Novosphingobium sp. G106: one gene and its partner. The protein of the gene in region 1 interacts with the protein of each later gene in a pairwise test. Links are inferred from orthologs where the notes say so. Each region holds a gene or a part of one and is shown on either strand. Other genes may lie near its edges. The genes, in order: leuS and ligA.

Region 1 (9,921 bases):
TGACGAGTTCGCCCTGACGCACGGCGCGGCGCAGGTCGTTCTCGGTCCGCGCCTTTTCCTGCGCGGCAGCGTCCATCTCCGGATCGAAACGGCGGACCGTACCGCGCTGGTCGGACTTGGCGCAGTAGAGCGCGAGGTCGGCGTAGCGCAGCAGGTTGTTGGCGTCGACGCCGTCCTGCGGCGCCATGGCAATGCCGATCGTCGCGCCGATGTGCAGCGTTGTGCCCGCGACGGTGAAGGGCTCGGCCATCACCGTGATGATCGAGCGCGCGATCAGGTCGATCTTCTCGTGCGTCTTGGCCTGGCAGACCACGGCAAACTCGTCGCCACCAAGTCGACAGAGCAGTGCGCCCTGCTTGGGCACCAGCGCGCGCATCCGCCGCGCCGCCTCGGCAAGGACGATGTCGCCGACGTGGTGGCCGTAGCTGTCGTTGATCTGCTTGAAGTTATCGAGGTCGATCATGGCAATGGCGACGGTGCCGCCGCCGAGGCCGTTGTTGACGTCATGTAGGCCCGCCAGCATCTCCTGCAGCCCCTCGCGGCAATGGGCGCGGTTGGCGAGGCCGGTAAGCTCGTCGTGCTTGGCCATATGCGCGATGCGCGCCTCGGCCTTGCGGCGCTCGGTCACGTCGAAGACCGAAACGATCGTCGCCAGCCTGCCGTCGATCACCGACTGGCGGGTGAACAGCACCGATTCGATCTCGCTCCAGTCGCGGGCGATCTGGCGCCAGAAGCGATCCTTGTCCGAGCAGGAACTGGCCAGAAGGCGGCGCGCTTCGGGCCACTCGTCGACCGCGAAGAGGCGCTCGGCAGCCATGCCCGAAAGCTCGCTCACCGAATAGCCGAAGTGCTCGGCCGCGGCGGCGTTGGCCGAACGGACGCACTCCTCGACTGGGTCGTAGACCAGCAGCGGCACGGGATTGCTGTCGAACAGCAGGCGGAAGCTTTCCTCGCGCGCCTTCATCTCGGTGATGTCGACGCGCAGGCCGATCGTGCCGCCGTCGGCGGTCTTGCGCTCCTCGATCATGATGCAGCGGCCATCGGCAAGCATCTGCTCGTGGCGTCCGGTGGGGTTCTCGATCAGCGCCAGGCGCTGCGCGATCCATTCCTCCTCGCGGCCCACGGCCTCGGGATAGTCGCCGCGTTCCACGCCCTGGCGCAGCGTATCGGCCAGCTTGGCGCCGACATGGAAGAGATCGGCCGAGCGGTGATAGGTCTCGGCATATTGCTTGTTCCACAGGATGTAGCGGCCCTCGGCATCGAGGAAGACCACGCCGTGGGGCATCGCCTCGATCGCTTCGCGCAGCCGCGTTTCCGCCAGATCCGCCGCCTGTTCGGCGCGGGTCAGGGCATCGATCGCTGCAGCATCCTGGGCTTCGCCGGCCTCGCACTGGCCGGACGAACGGTAATCCATAGGTAATCCCCTGCATTTCGGCGGTGCAGGGTTAACCGTAAAGCGTTAAAATTCCGTCCAAAGCCGCAGAAACCAGCGGCTTCCGATCCAACTACAGGAAGCTCGGCAGGCTCAGAGCGGATTGTCGAGCTGCACCACGGGCTCGTCGCTGATCCGCTGCGTCGTCTTGAGCTCGCGCGGCTTGGCGAAGCTCGCCAGCACCGGCGTATCGCGGCCATAGATGTCGCGGAACGTCGAGAGCTTGCCGGAAACGTCCTGCGCCATGGTGAAATAGGTCAGGTAGACCGGGAAGGTCCGGGTCATCGGCACCCTGGTGTACTTGCCCGAGGTTGCATTCGCCACCAGCTGTTCCTGCGGCATGTCGGCGCCCAGGATGGCCATGGTCATGCCCAGCTCGACCGCCCGCTCGGTGCGGATGCAGCCGTGGCTCTCGGCGCGGACCGCCTGGTTGAAGTACTGCTTCGCGGGCGTGTCGTGCAGATAGATCGCGTGCGGATTGGGCATGTCGATCTTCATCAGGCCGAGCGAATTGCTGGGGCCGGGCTGTTGGACGACGGTGATCGTGCCGTCGGGGCCGCGGGTGGCCTTGTAACCCTTGCGCGGCGCGCGCATCAGCGAGGCGCCGAGCCCCTCGCCGACGACGATCGACTGCGGAACGGTCCAGGTGGGATTGAACACCACCGCGGTGACCTGCTCGGCCAACTGCGGCGTTGCCGTCTTGCCGGGCTTGCCGACGACGGTCTTGTAGGTCTTGATGATGCGGTTGTTCACCGTCAGCCGCAGCTGGAACTCGGGCACGTTGGTCAGCAGATAGACCGAGCCCAGGTCCTGCCGCAGCCAACGCCAGCGATCCATGTTGATGCGGATCTTGGAACGCGTCGCGACGTCGCTCTTGGGCGTGGCCGCGAGCGTCGCCTTGAGCGCCTGGTAATCGGGATGGGTTGGCGCCAGGCTGGCGAGCACGCCGGCGACGTCGTGGGTCTGCAGCGCCTTGGTCATCAGCGCGCCGGTCGGGTTGACGTCCTGGTCGGGATCGACCGCGAACCACTGCACGCGGTCCTTCATCGGCGTGCGCCCATCGCGCAAGTCCTCGGCAAGCCAGGAAAAGCTCTTGCTGGCCACTTCGTCGAGCGTCGCGCCGGGGCCGCCCGCGATCGCCGCGGCCAATGCCGTTGGCTGATAGTCCTTGGAGAACAGGCCCTCGCTATCGATCGACCCGATCACGCCAAGCAGCGCCTGCGCGTCGCCGACGGTCCAGGGCATTATCGGTTCGGCCACGGGCAGCGGCTGGACCTCGGGCACGGCAACGGCCGGGGCGCCGGCCGCGGCGGGCGCCTTCGGGATGACGAGAGGCGGCTTGGCGGCAGGAGTTGTCGCCGGAGGAGGTAGCAGATCTTCAGGGGCGGCATTGCCGCGCGGCTGCGCCGCGAGCGCCGGCTGCACTGCCAGAACCGCGATGCCCGCCATGATCAACGCCTTGCGCAATTCCACTTCAATCCCCTGTGCCATGTTCGGAGCCTGTACAGCCATTTCGGGTTGGAAGCTGTGGCCGCGCAATCGCCGGCGGCCACTGTTCGTCCCTGATTTTGCCCTGTTCAACGCCTAGCATCAAGCATTGGGCCTTTCACTGCGATGAATCATGAAGGATTTCAGTGAATATCGCGGTGAGCGTTGTCATCCGGCAGCGGCGCGGGCGATCTCGGCGAGGCCCTGCGACAGCAGCAGATCGGCGTCCTGACTGTTCGTCAGCAGGCTGCGGTGCATGCCGACCAGCTTGTCGACCAACCGCTCGAGCTTGCGACCGCGCCATTGCCGCAGCTGCGCACCGAGCTCGCGCTCGTCCTTCCAGAACACGCGCCGCGCCGCGACTTCGGCCTTGAGCAGCGCAGTGACATCGCCCTTCGGCCCGAGCTTGGCGGCGAGTGCGGCGAGTTGCGCGGCACGCCGCTCGATCGCCAGCAGCAGGCCCACCGGATTGAGCCCAAGTTCGCGGATACGCTTGAGTTCGCCAGGAATCTTCGCCTTTTCCCCGCCCAGCACGGCATTGACCAGCGCGCCGAAACCATCCTCCTCGGTCTTCGCGCCGATCGCGTCGAGCGCGGCGGCATCGGCACTCCGCGGGCTTTCGGCGCTGGCGTCGAGATAGAGCGCGAGCTTGGTCACCTCGGACCGCGCCAGCCGGGTGTCGAGACCAGCGGCGCGGGCGATCCGCTCGGCCAGGTCACCGCCGATGCGCAGGCCCGCCGCGTCCGCCATCGCGCGCACCGAAGCCGCGACCGACTTGAGATCGGGCGGATGGAACATCGCGACGAGCGCATCGGGCCTGTCGGCCAGCAGCTTGGCCGTGCGCGACTTGTCAGTGGCGCCGACCGCGACGATCAGCACCGGACAGGGCTCGACCTCTCCCGACAGCAGCACTTCGACTGCGTCATAGACCTCGTCGCCCTGAGCGCGGATCAGGATGTGCCGGGTGTCGCCGAACAGCGAGTTGGAGCGGGCCTCGTCGCCGAGCTTGACCGGATCGCGCTTGAGATCGCCACCCGACAGCTCGACCCGCTCGCCGGGATCCGGCAACAGCGACAGGATCTTCTGCGCGGCATCGTGCGCGCCGGCCTCGTCGGGGCCGCAGAAGAAGAAGACCTTCGCCGCCCCGGACGCGCGCGCCGCCATGCCGGCAAAGTCGCGCTGGGTCGCCTTCACACCCCCGCCATCACTGGCTCTTGCGGAGCTGCACCGCGACCTTGGTCACGATGCGGTCGGCGATGTCCTTCGAGAGGTTCTCGAGCGCGGTGTTCTCGGCGGCGATCACCGCATATTCGGAAGAGACCACGTCGATGCCCGCGTCCGAACCGTCGCTGGCGTCGAGCACGATCTGGCCGTTGTTGAGATCGACGAGCTGATAGCGCGCGCGCAAGGTGCGGCGTTCGCGGCCGATCGTATCGTCGGACAGCAGCGCCAGGCCTTCGAGCTTGTCGTCGAGCCGGATGTCGAGCCGATAGCGCGCCGCGCCGTTCTTGCCATCGGCCGCGCCGAGCCGGTCGACCAGGGCATTGCGCACCAGCCAGCCGGCCTTGCCTTCGATCGGCGAGACGTCGATCGTGGCGAGACCCTGCGCTACCGCACCCTTGCCGCCGCCCGCATAGAGCGGCTGAAGCCCGCATCCGCCCAAAGCCATTGGCAGCGCGACGGCGAGCAGCAGGGCGGCGAGTTTCTTCACGCGACGAGATTTACCAGACGGTCGGGCACGACGATAACTTTCTTCACTTCCGCCCCGTCGAGCGCACGCTGGACCTTGTCGCTGGCCAGGGCAAGCGCCTCCAGTTCCTCGCGCGGGGTGCCCTTGGCGACGGTCAGCGTGTCGCGCAGCTTGCCCTTGACCTGGACCGCAACGGTCACCTCGTCCTCAACCAGCAGTGCCGGATCGACCGGCGGCCAGGCGGCTTCGGCGACCAGGCCCTCGCCGATAGAAGCCCAGGCCTCCTCGGCCAGATGTGGCATCATCGGCGCGACGAGCAGCAGCACGGTCTTGATCGCCTGCGACCGGCTGGCCGACGGCGCGGCCTTCTCGATTGCCGAAGTCAGCTCATAGATCCGCGCGACGGCCTTGTTGAACGACAGCGCTTCGATGTCCTCGGCTGTCGCCGCGACGGTCTGGTCTCGCTTGCGGTCCAGAGCCTTGTCCTCGCCCTGCGCCGAGGCATCGTACTGAGCGAACAGGCGCCAGAGGCGCTGGACGAAACGACCGCAGCCCTCGATGCCGGCTTCGGACCAGGGCAGGTCGCGCTCGGGCGGGCTGTCGGACAGCATGAACCAGCGGATCGCGTCGGCGCCGTAAGTCGCAACGATCTCGTCGGGATCGACTACGTTCTTCTTCGACTTCGACATCTTGATGACACGGCCGATCTCGACCGGCGCGCCATCGGCAATCAAAGTCGCGCTTTCACCGCCGCGATCGACCTCGGCGGGCGAGAAGAACACCGGCTGGCCGTTGCCCGGATCGACACGCGAATAGGTCTCGTGCGTAACCATGCCCTGGGTGAACAGGCTGGCGAAAGGCTCGGCGATGTCGATCAGGCCGATGTGCTTGAGCGCGCGCGTCCAGAAGCGCGCATAGAGCAGGTGCAGGATCGCATGCTCGATGCCGCCGATGTACTGCTCGACCGGCAGCCAGCGCTTGATCGCCTCGGGATCGAACGGACGGTCGGCCGGCTGGCTGGCGAAGCGCAGGAAATACCACGAGCTGTCGACGAAGGTGTCGAGCGTGTCGGTCTCGCGGCTCGCCGGCTCGTTGCACTGCGGGCAGGCGACGTCTTTCCAAGTCGGGTGGCGCAGCAGCGGGTTGCCCGGCGTCTTGAAATCGACGTCCTCGGGCAGCACGACCGGCAGCTGCTCCTTGGGCACAGGAACGATGCCGCAAGTGCCGCAGTGGATGAAGGGGATCGGCGTGCCCCAGTAGCGCTGGCGAGAGACGCCCCAGTCGCGCAGACGGTACTGCGTCTCGCCCTGGCCCCAGTGATCGTGCTGCGCCTTGGCGATGACCGCAGCCTTGGCCTCGTCGACGCTCATGCCGTCGAGCCATTCGGAATTCACGATGCGGCCCGGGCCGGTATAGGCCTCGTTGCCGTGGAAAGTGCTCCCGGTCTCGTCGCCTTCGGCCACGACGCGCGTCACGGGCAGCTCGTACTTGCGCGCGAAGTCGAGGTCGCGCTGGTCATGCGCCGGGCAGCCGAAGACCGCGCCCGTGCCGTAGTCCATCAGCACGAAATTCGCGACATAGACGGGCAGATGCCAGGACTTCTTGAGCGGGTGCTCGACCGACAGGCCGGTGTTGAAGCCCAGCTTCTCGGCCGTCTCCAGCTCGGCCGCGGTGGTGCCGCCGCGCTTGCATTCCTCGATGAAAGCGGCGAGCTCGGGCGCATTGGCGGCGAGGCGCTGGGCCAGCGGGTGGTCCGCCGCGATCGCCACGAAGCTCGCGCCGAACAGCGTGTCGGGCCGGGTCGTGTAGACCTCGATGCCGTCGGCACTGTCGACGAAGCGGAAGGTGCAGCGCAGGCCTTGCGACTTGCCGATCCAATTCTCCTGCATCAGGCGAACCTTCTCGGGCCAGTTCTCGAGGCTATCGAGACCCTCGATCAGTTCGTCGGCGAACTGGGTGATCTTAAGGAACCACTGGCTGAGCTTGCGCTTCTCGACCAGCGCGCCCGAGCGCCAGCCGCGCCCGTCGATCACCTGCTCGTTGGCAAGCACGGTCATGTCGACCGGGTCCCAGTTGACCGCCGATTCCTTGCGGTAGACGAGGCCCGCCGCATAGAGATCGAGGAACAACGCCTGTTCGTGACCGTAATATTCGGGCTCGCAGGTCGCCAGTTCACGGCTCCAGTCGAGCGCAAAGCCCAGGCGCTTGAGCTGCGCCTTCATGTTGGCGATGTTCTCGCGCGTCCAGCCGCCGGGGTGGACACCCTTTTCCATGGCGGCGTTCTCCGCCGGCATGCCGAAGGCGTCCCAGCCCATCGGGTGCAGCACTTCGAAGCCCTGCATCCGCTTGTAGCGGGCGAGCACGTCGCCCATCGTATAGTTGCGGACGTGGCCGATGTGGATGCGCCCCGAAGGATAGGGGAACATCTCCAGCACGTAGCTGCGCGGCTTGGCGCTGGCGTCGTCGGCGCGGAAGCTCTGCTTCTCGTCCCAGATGCGCTGCCAGCGGAGGTCGGCCGCGGCCGGGTCGAAACGCTCGGTCATCTCAAATTAAAACCTCAGCCGCCAATGGCGTTCCGGCGCAGGTCGCGGGCCTTGGTGAGGATGATGTCCTCGAGCTTCTGCACGGTCGCCGCCTGGACCGGCGCATCAACCCAGCCACCGCCCTGCGCAACCTGCCGGCTCGCCGCGACGCGCAGCGCATCGGCGCGCAAGTCCTGGTCGAGGATCGTGACGGTGACCTTGACGCGCTCGCCCGGGTTCTGCGGGTTGGCGTACCAGTCCGTGACGATGACGCCGCCGTTGCTATCGGTCTGCAGCAGCGGCATGAACGACAGCGCGTCGAGGCTCGCGCGCCAGAGGTAGGAATTCACGCCGATCGTCGTGATTTTCGACGCGGCGATATCCTGCCGCAGTCCTTCCTTCTTGTGGCCGCAGCCCGCCAGGGCGAGCGCCATCAGTCCGACCACGCCGGCGCGGGCCAACGTGCGCGAAGAAAAAAGACCGGTGTCAGTGCTGCCAGCCATCGTCGTTCCCAAATCCCTAGATAGAGAGGCCAAAGTACTGGCCATAGCGGAAGGCGGCATCGCCGCCGCCGCTGCAGCCTCTATAACCGCCGCTGGCCGCGCGGCAAGTGGCGCATGGGCGTGGACGGCTAAACGCCTCCTGAACAAAGCAATCCTGTCCAGAAAAATCAGCTTGTGTTAAGGTAAGCTGCGCGAGTCTCCGGCACCTTCTTTAGCGGCCGGCGAATCCGGCGCGTGGGCAATCGAATTACGGTAAGGGGAGTTTTCATGGCCAGCGGATCCAAGAACGGCATGCCTGCCGGTCTATGGCTCGCCGGCGCCGTGTCGCTGCTGGCGCTGCCCAGCGCCGTGCTCGCTTTCGCCACCAATTTCGAGCCTACCAAAGCTTCGTCGCCCGCCGGATCGATGCAGGCGATCGATTCCGCCGCGACCACACCGCGCCTCGCGCGCGCCATCCCGATCCGTTCGCTGGCCAAGGGTCCGCTCTATCCGTTCACCCCGGCGGGCACGCCGAACCGGCCTGACCGCTCGGTCACGGTCGCGGTGCGCGTCGATTCGGGCACGCCGCAGATGATCTCGGTCCGCGGCATCCGCGTCACCGACATTGCCGACTCCCAGCCGCTGCGCATCGCGCCGACCGCGTTCAGCCTCGGCGTCTCGCGCGGCTATCACAATTTCGCCCAGAACCTGGTCCCGCCCCAGGATGCCCGCAAACTCGACCTGCCCGACCTCAACAAGTACAATCTGGCGGCCAGCAGCCAGTCGGCCGGCGATCCGGCCCGGCTCAGCCCGCGCATCGTCGTCGACGAGAAGCAGGCCGCCGGCCGTGCGCCACGAACTTTCGCCGGCGACGGCGAGGATCAGGTCGATGTCGGCGGCAGCTATCGCCTGACGCGCAACCTCAACGTCACCGCAGGCGTGCGCTATTCGCAGCAGGATCGTGAGCGGCTGCACCCACTGACAGACGGCAAGCAGGACAATCAGGCCGTCTACGTCGGCACCCAGTTCCGCTTCTGACCGCACTCTCCGCGCGCGAAGTCATCGCACAGTCAAAATTTCGCTCGAATGGTGCTGCGGCGCCCTTCAACACGATTGCTATCGGTCGCGAAAAGGCGCAGTTTTCCTAGGCTTACAAGGCTGAATCGAAAGGGGCAGGATATGGCGCGAGTGGCTGTCGTGACGGGTGGAACGCGTGGTATCGGCGAGGCGATATCGCTCGCGCTTCGAGAGCAGGGCCTGACCGTCGTCGCGAACTATGCCGGCAACACCGAAAAGGCCAAGGCCTTCACCGATCGCACCGGCATCCCGGCGGTGCGCTGGGACGTGGGCGATCACGAAACCACCTTCCACAACTGCGTCGACATCGAGGCGCGCTTCGGCCCGATCGACGTGGTGGTGAACAATGCCGGCGTCACCCGCGACGGCGTGCTCCACAAGATGAGCTTCGACGACTGGAACGACGTCATGCGCATCAACCTCGGCGGCTGCTTCAACATGGCCAAGGCCACGTTCCCTGGAATGCGCGAGCGCGGCTGGGGCCGGATCGTCAACATCGGCTCGATCAACGGCCAGGCCGGGCAGTACGGTCAGGTCAACTATGCGGCCGCCAAATCGGGCATCCACGGCTTCACCAAGGCCCTGGCGCAGGAAGGCGCCAAGTTCGGCGTGACGGTCAACGCGATCGCGCCGGGCTACATCGACACCGACATGGTCGCCGCGGTGCCCGCACCTGTGCTCGAGAAGATCGTCGCCAAGATCCCCGTCGGCCGCCTCGGCCAGGCCGAAGAGATCGCGCGCGGCGTGGCCTTCCTCGCTTCGGACGAGGCGGGTTTCATCACCGGGTCGACGATGTCGATCAATGGTGGGCAGCATATGTACTGACGGGCCGAGGCGAATAGCGCCGGCGTTCGCACGGCGAACGCAACCTATTCGCCGGTGCCGCAGGCACGGTCCGGCTCGGCCAGCGGGGCGGCGACCATCAGGCCTTCCGATCCCGTCTGACGTCAAGGCGGCGGCTTTGCCGTCGCCGCTCAGTGCGCTAGCAGAGGGTGTGACCACACCCTACCACCCCCGGTCAAACGCTCGGTCGAGATCGCCGGTCACAAGACCTCGATCAGCCTCGAGCCGCTGTTCTGGAACCTGCTCAAGCACGCCGCGCAGACCGAAGGCGTGCCGATCAACGCGCTCGTCGCGCGGATCGACGCTGAGCGCATCGCCGCGGAAACCCCGCCCGGCCTCGCCAGCGCGATCCGGCTGTGGCTGGCGGCGCGGCTAGAGCTGCCCGAG
Region 2 (9,666 bases), 3.6 Mb from region 1 along the record:
TATACCTTGGCGGCGACGCACGATCTGTCGCTGGGCTCGGCCGGCGTGCTGACCAGCCGCGTGTCGTTCAACTACAGCGACAAGACGCCTGCCAACGACGCGGGCAACTACTTCGCTGCGGCCTATCATCTGCTCGACGCCAGCGTCACCTGGTCGCCGCGCGAGGATGGCGCGGTCACGGTCTCGCTCTGGGGCAAGAACCTGACCAACGAGAAGTACTCGCTGACCGCGACCTACGTCGCGCCGCTGTTCATCAACCTCTACCAGGCGCCGCCGATGCGCTGGGGCGCGGACCTGGTGTTCAAGTACTGAGCGGCGATCCTCCCCGAGCTCGCTCGGGGAGGATTTCGAGCATGACGACCCTACACTGATATCGTCATCCCGGGCTTGATCCGGGATCCCGCTGCTGTTTCGACCTTACGCCCGAACGCTATGAGCGGGACCCCGGATCAAGTCCGGGGTGACGAAGTTGGTTCAGTCAAAATTGATCTCTAGTCGGGCTGCTTGCGCACAAACGGATACTTCATCTGCGCCCAATAGCCCTTGGGCACAGCCTCGGGCACGCCGTAGTCCTTGGGCCAGCGGCCCTCGGGCAGGTGGAAGGTGCCAAACAGCTTGTCGAGCAGCGGCAGGTGGATCGCGAAGTTCACATCGACCGCCTCCTGCTCGAGCCCGTGGTGCCAGTGGTGGAACCGCGGCGTCGCCACCCACTGCCCCAACCGGTTGAAATCGCCGCCCAGGTTGGCGTGGAGCAGCGAGGAATAGACATAGACGAAGCCGATATAGGCCTGCATCACCGCCGGGCTGAAGCCGAGCGTGAACAGCGGCAGCGAGGTCACGCCGCGTAGCAGCACGATCTCGACGAAATGCATCCGCGCCCCGGCCAGCCAGTCCATCGCCGGCGCCGAATGGTGCACCGCGTGGAAGCCCCAGAGGAACGGCACCTTGTGGAACGCGCGGTGGTACCAGTACTGGAACAGGTCCGAGAGCACGATCACCGCGACGAACTGGACCACTGCCGGCAGCGAGGCGACCCACAGCCGGAAGTCGCCCCAGCCGCTGGTATGCGCGTTGACATAGGCCTGCGGGGCGAGCGCGAGGAAGGTGAACGCCTGCACCATCATCGAGCTGATAAGGTAGTAGAACAGGTCCTCGCGCCACTCGATGCGGAACAGCCGCTGCGCCGGCCGGTGCGGGAAGAACCGCTCGATCGGGGCGAACATGAAGCCGGTGACGAGCAGGTTCACGACGAAGAAGTCGAGCCCGAAGAAGATGCCCCAGCTCTTCGCCTCGTCAGGCTGGACGTTCGAACCGCCGAGCAGCGCCGCGGTCAGCCCGATGACCAGCGCCGTCGCGCCGAGCGCCTTGCGCGGCCGCAGCAGCAGCGAAAGCAGCGCCAGCGCATAGGAAACCAGCAGCATGATGTGGATCGCGACGCGGAACTCGGGCCAATCCTTGAGCATCTGCAGTTCGGGCATCGAGAACCAGCCCGGATAGCGCAACGCGATGACCATGCCGAAACCGCAGATGGCGAACAGCAGCGCGAAGAAGCCGGCGAACCAGCCCGACCCGAAGCCGCGCACTTCGATCGGCGCGGTCAGGTCGCGTTCGAGATTGCGGAAGAAATTCCCCAGCATCGGCATAGTCCCCCCAAAAGACGCCGGGAGACTATGCCAAAACTTCGGTCATTGCGAGCCTAGGCGGCGACCTTCGCATAGCGATCGGCAACCGCGCTCTTCGACAGATTGGGCCCCATCGCCAGCCGGGCCTGCTGCATCGCCGTGAACTGGCTTTCGTCGGCCAGCGGCGGGATGGTCACCGCCTCGCGCCGGTCGAAGCCTACGAGCGCGGCGTCGACGAGATCGTCGACGTCCATGACGAAGCCTTCGGGGAAGGCATCGACGTCCTTGCCCGAGCGTTCCCATATCTCGGTCCGCGTGGCCCCCGGAAGCACCGCCTGGGTATAGACGCCCTTGTCCGACAGCTGCGCCGAGAGCGCCTGGCTGAGGTTGAGCAGGAAGGCCTTGGTGCCGCTATAGACGCCGTCGAACATCTCGGGCGCGAGCGCGAGGACCGAAGCGATGTTGACGATCGCGCCCTCACCCTTGGCTACGAAAGCTTTGGCCGAAGCAGCGGCGAGCCGCGTCGGCGCGGTGACGTTGAGCGCAATGATCCGGGCGAGTTCGACCGGGCCGTTCTCGAGCACCGAGCCATCGAGCGACATGCCGGCATTGTTGACCAGCAGCGTGATGTCTCCCGCGGCCAGCCGCTGCTCGACCTTGGCGACGTCTGCGTCGGAAGTGAGATCGGCCGGAATGATCTCAATCGCGACGCCCGTCTCGTGGCGCAAGCGCTCGGCGAGGGTCTGCATGCGGGCAACGTCGCGGGCGACGAGAACGAGATTCAGGCCGCGGTGCGCCAGCCGGTCCGCATAGACCGCACCGATCCCTGTCGATGCTCCGGTAATGAGGGCGGTGCCTGTGGTTTTGCTCATGATGTGTCTCCAATCGACTCGCATCGGCGAGTGACTTGCATTTTGATAGTTATGTCGCTATCAAGATGCAATGGACACCGAAAAATATTCCGCCGGCCCCTGCCCCGTCGCCCGCGCACTTCTGCACGTCGGCGATGCCTGGAGCATGATGATCCTGCGCGACGCGAGCTTTGGAGCCACGCGCTTCGACCAGTTCCGCACGAGCCTGGGCATAGCGCCGAACATTCTGACGCGGCGGCTGGCCGCGCTGACCGAGGACGGCTTGCTGGAAAAGCGCCGCTACAGCCAGCGCCCGCCGCGCGACGAATATGTGCTGACCGACAAGGGCCGCGATTTCCTGCCGATCCTCTCGGCCATGGGCGAATGGGGCCGCAAGCACTGCGGCGAGGGCCCGACCAGTTTCATGACCGATGCCGAAACGGGTGCGGTTATCGAGCCGATCGTGGTCGATCGCACCACGGGCAGGCCCCTGGCGGAGATCGAGATGCAGGTGGTGCAGCCCGGCGAGTAGGTCTCGCCCCTAACCCGCAGCCTTGACGATTTCCGCCCAGGCGGCCTCGTCGATCACCTCGACGCCGAACTTCTCGGCCTGCTTGAGCTTCGAGCCGGCGCCCGGCCCCGCCACGACGAGGTCGGTCTTGGCGCTGACCGACCCGGCAGAGCGCGCACCGAGCGCTTCGGCCTGGGCCTTGGCCTCGTCGCGGCTCATCGTTTCGAGCTTGCCGGTGAAGACCACGGTCTTGCCGGCGACGGCGCTGGCCTTGGTCTCGACGATATAGGGCGGCGGCGAGACTTCGTTCAGCAGGTCGTCCCAGACCGCGACGTTGTGCGGCTCGTGAAAGAAGTCGCCGAGCGCCTCGACCACGACCGGGCCCACGCCTTCGATCGAAAGAAGGTCGGCGACCGCGTCGCTGGCAGCTTCGCCCACTCCACTGCGCGCGGTGACCGCCGCCTCGCGCAGCGCGGGCAGCGTGGCGAAGCGCTTGAGCAGATCGCGCGCCGTCACTGCGCCGACGTGGCGGATGCCAAGCCCGAACAGCAGCCGCGCGGCATCGGGCGCGCGCTTGGCTTCGATCGCTGCCAACAGGTTATCCACAGACTTGTCCTTCCACCCCTCGCGCCCGACGATCTCGGAGCGGCGGCGGCGCAGGCGGTAGATGTCGGCCGGGCTTTCGAGCCAGCCGAGGCCGAAGAATTCGGCGATCGACTTCTCGCCCAGCCCCTCGATGTCGAGCGCGCCGCGGCTGACGAAGTGGCGCAGGCGCTCGGTCCGCTGCGCCGGGCAGATCAATCCGCCCGTGCAGCGCACGTCGACCTCGCCCTCCTCGGCGACGGCCTCGCTCTGGCACTCGGGGCAGTGGTCGGGGAACGCGTAGGGCTCGCGGACATCTTCGCGGGTAAGGTTGTCGACAACCTGTGGAATAACGTCGCCGGCGCGCTGCAGGACGATGCGGTCGCCGACGCGCAGGCCGAGCCGGGCGATCTCGTCGCGGTTGTGCAAGGTGACGTTGGTGACGGTGACGCCGCCGACCAGCACCGGCTTGAGCCGGCCCACCGGAGTGAGCTTGCCCGTGCGACCGACCTGGATGTCGATCGCCTCGATGATCGTCTCGGCCTTCTCCGCGGGGAACTTGTGCGCCATACCCCAGCGCGGTGCCTTGGCGACGAAGCCCAGCCGGCCCTGCCATTCGAGGCTGTCGACCTTGTAGACGACGCCGTCGATGTCGTAGCGCAGGCCGGGCCGCATCTCGCGGATTTCGCGGTAATGCTGCAGCATGTCCTCGAGCGTGAAGCAGCGCACCAGCAGCGGCGAGATCGGCAGACCCCATTCGGCGATCTGGCCCATCATGCCGAATTGCGTCGCCGCGGGCACCTCGCTCGCCGCGCCCCAGCCATGCGCGAGGAAGCGCAGCGGGCGTTTTGCGGTGATGCTCGCATCCTTTTGCCGCAGCGAACCGGCTGCAGCATTCCGGGGGTTGGCGAATATCTTGCCGTCGACTTCCTGCTGCGCAGCATTGAGTGCGGTAAATGCTTGTTTATCCATGTAAACCTCGCCGCGGACCTCAAACACGGCGGGTACTTTTCCGCGCAGCATTTGCGGGATGTCGGGGATATGCGCGACGTTGGGCGTAACGTCCTCGCCGACCTGCCCGTCGCCGCGCGTTGCCGCACGCACAAGCTTGCCTTCCTCGTAGCGCAGCGAGCAGGACAGACCGTCGATCTTGTCCTCGGCGGTCATGATCACCGGCGCGTCTTCGGCAAGGTTGAGGAAGCGCCGCACGCGCGCGACGAATTCGCCGACCTCTTCGTCCGAGAAGGAATTGTCGAGGCTCATCATCCGAACCTCGTGCGTCACCTTGCTCAGCGGCGAGGCGGCGATCTCGTGCCCGACCTTGCGACTCGGACTGTCGGCACGAATCATGTGCGGGAACGCGGCTTCCAGCTCGGCATTGCGGCGGACGAGCGCATCGTATTCGGCATCGCTGATCTCGGGCGCGTCCTCGGCGTGATAAAGCCGGTCGGCCCGCGCGATGTCCTTCGCCAGGCGCATCAGTTCGTTGGCCGCGTCGGCTTCGTTTTCAGGGACTGCGCTCACACCACCTCCGCTATGGTCGAGGCGATCCATAGCCTCGCCCGCGCTCAGCGGCCAGCCTTGTGGCGCCGCTCATGGGCGAACTGCACAGCCCAGCGCGGATCGATCCCGGCTATGATTTCCTGCTGCTTGTCGGTCAGCAGCCGGTCATAGCGATCGGGCGTGGTGGGATTTTGCGCCAGATAGTTGGACGCCTTGGCATAGGCGCGGTCGCGGAACACCCAATACATCAACTGGTCGGAGACCACCGTACGCAGATCGAACACCATGCCGCCGCGCTCGAGCTCGAAATAGATGAAGTCGAACTTGTCACGGTCGATGAAAGTGCCCCAGTCGTCGGTGGTCGGCCCGACCTGCGGCAACCACCGTTCCTCGATGTCGGCCCGCGCCGCGATCCCGCGCATCAGCTCGCTGATGTCGGCCAGCGAGAGCGAGGAACTGTCGCCCTGGCTCCAGTTGGGATAGCCCGTATCGGCGGCCGGACGCGCGGGAACATTCGCCCAGTTTGCCGGAAGCGGCGGATTGTTACGCCGCCCCCGCCTGCCGATCAGCCCGCCGACGAGGTTCGCGATCAGCCAAGGGATCGTGATGACGAAAGAGGCAAGCACGAAAGCCAGCTGGAAATTGTAAGTCGCCTGACTCGACGACAGCGTGGGATCGCCGTTTGCACCGATGATCGCGGCGAGCACCAGGTAGGGAACGGGCAGCCACAGAATGAAGCCGCCCAGCGCGCGTCTGCCCGGCAGATGGCGCACGATCAGCAGGCTGCCGACCACGCCGGCCGCAACGATCACCGCCAGCCAGACGAGCGCAACCGTCACTTCGCTCATACCCGCTCCAGCAGCCGGTCGGCCTGGGCCCGCGCCTCTGGCGTGATCTCGGCGCCCGAGAGCATGCGCGCGATCTCTTCCTGGCGGCCCGCACTATCCAACAGGCTCACCGAGGTACGCGTGACCGTGCCCTCGCTCGACTTGGCGATGACGTAGTGCTGGCCGCCCCGCGCCGCGACCTGCGGGCTGTGCGTGACCGCGAGCAACTGGCCGCCCGAGGCCAGCCGCGACAGGCGATCGCCGATCGCGCTGGCGACGGCACCGCCGACGCCGCGGTCGATCTCGTCGAAGATCACCGTCGCCGCGCCGCCCTCTTCGGCCAGCGCGACCTTGAGCGCGAGGATGAAGCGCGAGAGCTCGCCGCCCGAGGCGATCTTGCCGAGCGGCGCGAAATCGGCGCCCGGATTGGTCGCGATGAGGAATTCGACCGCGTCCATGCCCGAGGGTCCCCAGCGCTCCTCGGGCAGGCGCAGGACTGCCGTGCGGAAGCGCGCGGCATCGAGCTTTAGCGGCGCGAGCTCGGCCGCCACGGCCTTGTCGAGCCGCTGCGCCGCCTCGACGCGCGACACCGACAGGGATTCGGCCTTGGCACCGTAGTCGAGCGCGGCAAGCTGCGCGGCCTTCTCCAGCCCGGCGATCTCAGCCTCGCCGCCCTCGATCGCGTCGAGCGCGGTACGCATCGCCGCCATGCGCTCGGGCAGGTCGTCGACCTGGCAACCATGCTTGCGCGCCGCCGCGCGCAGTTCGAACAGCCGCGTCTCGATGCGGTCGAGCGCCTGCGGATCGTGCGCCAGCACATCGACCGCACGCGCGATCCGGTCCTCAGCCTCGCTGGCTTCGATTACTGCGCGGTCGAGCGCTTCGAGCGCTTCGGCCAGCAGCGGATGCTCGGCGGCGATGCGGTCGAGCTTGCGGGCCGCGGTGCGCAGGTTTGCCAGCGCCGAATCCGAGCCGGCCCAGAGATGCTGCAAGTCGGCGAGATCGCCCGACAGCCGCTCGCCCTTCTGCATCGTCGCGCGCGCCTCGGCGAGTTCCTCTTCCTCGCCTGCCTCGGGCGCCACGGCGGTCAGCTCGGCGAGATGGGCGAGCAGCAGGTCCTGGTCGGCCGAGGCCTGCGCCACCCGCGCGCGCGCATCGGCAAGGGCATCCTCGGCCGCGCGCCAGGTCCGCCAGGCCGCCTCGACGCCCGCAGCATCGGCGCGCGCATAGCGGTCGAGCAGCAGCCGGTGTCCGCGCGGATTGACCAGGCCGCGGTCGTCGTGCTGGCCGTGCAGCTCGACGAGGAAGCCCGCCAGCTCGCGCAGCAAGGCAACCCCGACCGGCTGGTCGTTGATGAAGGCCTTGCTGCCGCCATCGGACTTGAGCTGGCGCTTGACGATCAGCGGCTCGCCGGGCTCGATCTCCACTTCGGCATCGCCCAGCAGCGCGGCGATCCCCCTTGGCAGCGCGGCGAATTCGAAGCTCGCGGTCGCGCTCGCACGCTCCTCGCCCGCCCGCACCAGGCCGCTGTCGGCACGGTTGCCGAGCACCAGCCCCAGCGCGTCGAGCAGGATCGACTTGCCCGCGCCGGTCTCGCCCGTGAGCACGCCGAGGCCGCGCGCGAAATCCAGGTCGAGTGCTTCGATCAGCACGATGTTGCGAATGGAAAGCCGGGTCAGCATGTTCGCGTGGCGTTCTAACCTAAGCCGCCCGTCGCGTCACCCGGCTTCGGGCAGCGGTTCCACACCCTCGAACGACGGTTCGAGCGTGATCGGATCGGCGAGCGAGACGCGGTCGAGCATCGCCGCCATCTCGTCGCGCAGGGTCAGCATCAGTCCGCGCAGCCGGCATTCGGCCTCAGGCAGGCAATTGGAGCAGTGCTCGTGCGCGTTGCGCGCAGCACAAGGAACCAGCGCCAGGCTGCCGCGGGTGAGCCGGATGATGTCACCATAGCGGATGTCGATAGGGGACAGGCCGAGCTCGTAGCCGCCCTCGCGGCCACGGTGCGAGATCACCAGGCCTTCGCGGACCATCTCCGACAGAATGACGGTGAGGAACTTGCGCGGGATGTTCTGGGCCGTGGCGATGGCATCGAGACGCACGGGCCCCTGCTGCCAGTTATCGGCGAGGTGTTGGAACGCCCGGATAGTATAGCGAGTCTTCTGCGACAGCATGTCGGTTGCAGTCAGCGCCCAGCCGGCCCCCCTTGTCAACCGGCGGGGTAGAAAAACCAGCCTAAAACCCGGTCTTAGCTGACGTTATTGCCCGGCGCGTGCTTGTTCATCAGCGCGTAGGCCATCTTGTACCACTCGCTGTCGGGATAGTTGGCCTCGAGCACGGCGGCAGCCTTCTGCGCTTCGCTGGGCACGCCGAGCGACAGGTAGCTCTCGACCAGGCGAAAGAGCGCCTCGGGCGCGTGGCTGGTCGTCTGGTAATTGTCGACCACGTTGCGGAAGCGCAGCGTCGCCGCGACCCACTTCCCGGTCCGCTCGTAGAGCCGGCCGATCGTCATCTCCTTGCCCGCGAGGTGATCGTTGACGAGATCGAGCTTCAGCCGGGCATCGGACGAATAGCGCGTGTTGGGATAGCGGCGGATTACGTCGGTCAGCGCCTGCTTGGCCTGGAGCGTGATCTTCTGGTCGCGCGTCACATCGCTGATCTGCTCGTAATAGCAGAGCGCGATCAGGTAGTAGGCGTAGGGCGCGTCCTTGTTGCCCGGGTGGATCGACAGGAAGCGCTGCGCCGACTGGATCGACTTGGTGTAATCGCGTGCGACGTAATAGCTGAACGCGCTCATCAGCTGCGCGCGGCGCGCCCAGGGCGAATAGGGATGCTGGCGCTCGACCTCGTCGAACAGCGCCGCCGCCTGGCGCGTGTCGCCCTTGTCGAGCCTGGCCTTCGCCGCGGAATAGAGCGTGTCCACGTCGCGCGCGACATAGGCGGTATCGCGGTTCTTGCCGCCCTTCCCGCCGCAGCCGGCGGTAAGGAGAAGAGCGCCGGTGGCGACAGCGAGGACGGTGAGCTTCAGCGGCGATCGTTCGAGCATGGCGGGGTCTATAGCCAGCACCGTCCTGAACGCCAAGTGAAGTTGGAGGCGGTGTCTACAGGCTTGAACCTGGCGCCCAGCCCCACCGAAGACAGGCTATAGCAGGATACTGATCATCGGACCCGAAGCCAGACCCGTTCCCGGCGCTTCGGCCACGGCCGGGACATCCCCCCGATTGAGCCTGTCGCAATTGCTGCAGCGCCTTCAGCGCTTTCGTCGCTGCAGCCAGATCGGCGTCCTTGAGCGCTTTCTCCATGGCGTCGAGTGCACCTTTACGGAGGGGTCCGGGCGCTTTGGGCGCCAGGTCGATCAGGCCCGCGAAAGCATCCTGCGCGTCCTCGACGTCGCCGCGATTGATCGCGGAGACGAGAGATCCGAAATTCGCCTTCCGCTCGGTCGAGCCGTTGGTCTGCGCTGCGGAAGTTTGTCCAATGGCGATGGTCATGATCAGTTCACCCTGCTGACATAACTATTATCCAGTTACGCCGTTTAGGACGGTGCGATCGAACCGGCATTAATTCGATCCGAAACGCTTCGGCGCGTACACGGAACGATCCGTATTTTTTGGCCGCGATTTCGTGTCGCGCCCCCCCCGCCTAATCTTTCCCGTCCACGATCGCCTGCAGCGTGCGCGCCAGCCAGCGCAGCGAATGGTCGGGGATCGGTGCGGGATAGAGGCCATCCATCTGGACCGCGAAGCCGGTCAGCAGCGCGAACATATCCA

What was found.
Region 2: the proteins of leuS (region 1) and ligA interact in binary tests that used the Escherichia coli proteins (3 or more experiments, as listed by UniProt). The link is inferred for Novosphingobium sp. G106 from one-to-one orthologs.

Annotation. Positions count from the first base shown.
Region 1 is NZ_JAHOOZ010000001.1:4,467,605-4,477,525, reverse strand. Bases 4,391-7,549 are described here. They hold leuS (leucine--tRNA ligase), read right to left. Parts: upstream 7,154-7,549; coding sequence 4,628-7,153; downstream 4,391-4,627. Other genes in these bases: KRR38_RS21460 (DUF3576 domain-containing protein), read right to left, coding at 7,168-7,549; lptE (LPS assembly lipoprotein LptE), read right to left, coding at 4,391-4,631. Outside these bases: KRR38_RS21485 (bifunctional diguanylate cyclase/phosphodiesterase), read right to left, coding at 1-1,414; KRR38_RS21480 (L,D-transpeptidase family protein), read right to left, coding at 1,526-2,923; holA (DNA polymerase III subunit delta), read right to left, coding at 3,089-4,114; more of lptE, read right to left, coding at 4,125-4,390; more of KRR38_RS21460, read right to left, coding at 7,550-7,635; KRR38_RS21455 (hypothetical protein), read left to right, coding at 7,903-8,652; phbB (acetoacetyl-CoA reductase), read left to right, coding at 8,794-9,516; KRR38_RS21445 (ribbon-helix-helix domain-containing protein), read left to right, coding at 9,727-9,921.
Region 2 is NZ_JAHOOZ010000001.1:899,543-909,208, reverse strand. Bases 2,531-5,434 are described here. They hold ligA (NAD-dependent DNA ligase LigA), read right to left. Parts: upstream 5,046-5,434; coding sequence 3,015-5,045; downstream 2,531-3,014. Other genes in these bases: KRR38_RS04235 (Imm63 family immunity protein), read right to left, coding at 5,135-5,434; KRR38_RS04245 (helix-turn-helix domain-containing protein), read left to right, coding at 2,565-3,005. Also shown: KRR38_RS04260 (TonB-dependent receptor), read left to right, coding at 1-312; KRR38_RS04255 (sterol desaturase family protein), read right to left, coding at 492-1,637; KRR38_RS04250 (SDR family oxidoreductase), read right to left, coding at 1,697-2,494; more of KRR38_RS04235, read right to left, coding at 5,435-5,917; DNA repair protein RecN, read right to left, coding at 5,914-7,578; KRR38_RS04225 (Rrf2 family transcriptional regulator), read right to left, coding at 7,615-8,070; KRR38_RS04220 (outer membrane protein assembly factor BamD), read right to left, coding at 8,145-8,942; KRR38_RS04215 (hypothetical protein), read left to right, coding at 9,118-9,411; KRR38_RS04210 (TetR/AcrR family transcriptional regulator), read right to left, coding at 9,539-9,666. UniProt on the Escherichia coli protein: DNA ligase that catalyzes the formation of phosphodiester linkages between 5'-phosphoryl and 3'-hydroxyl groups in double-stranded DNA using NAD as a coenzyme and as the energy source for the reaction.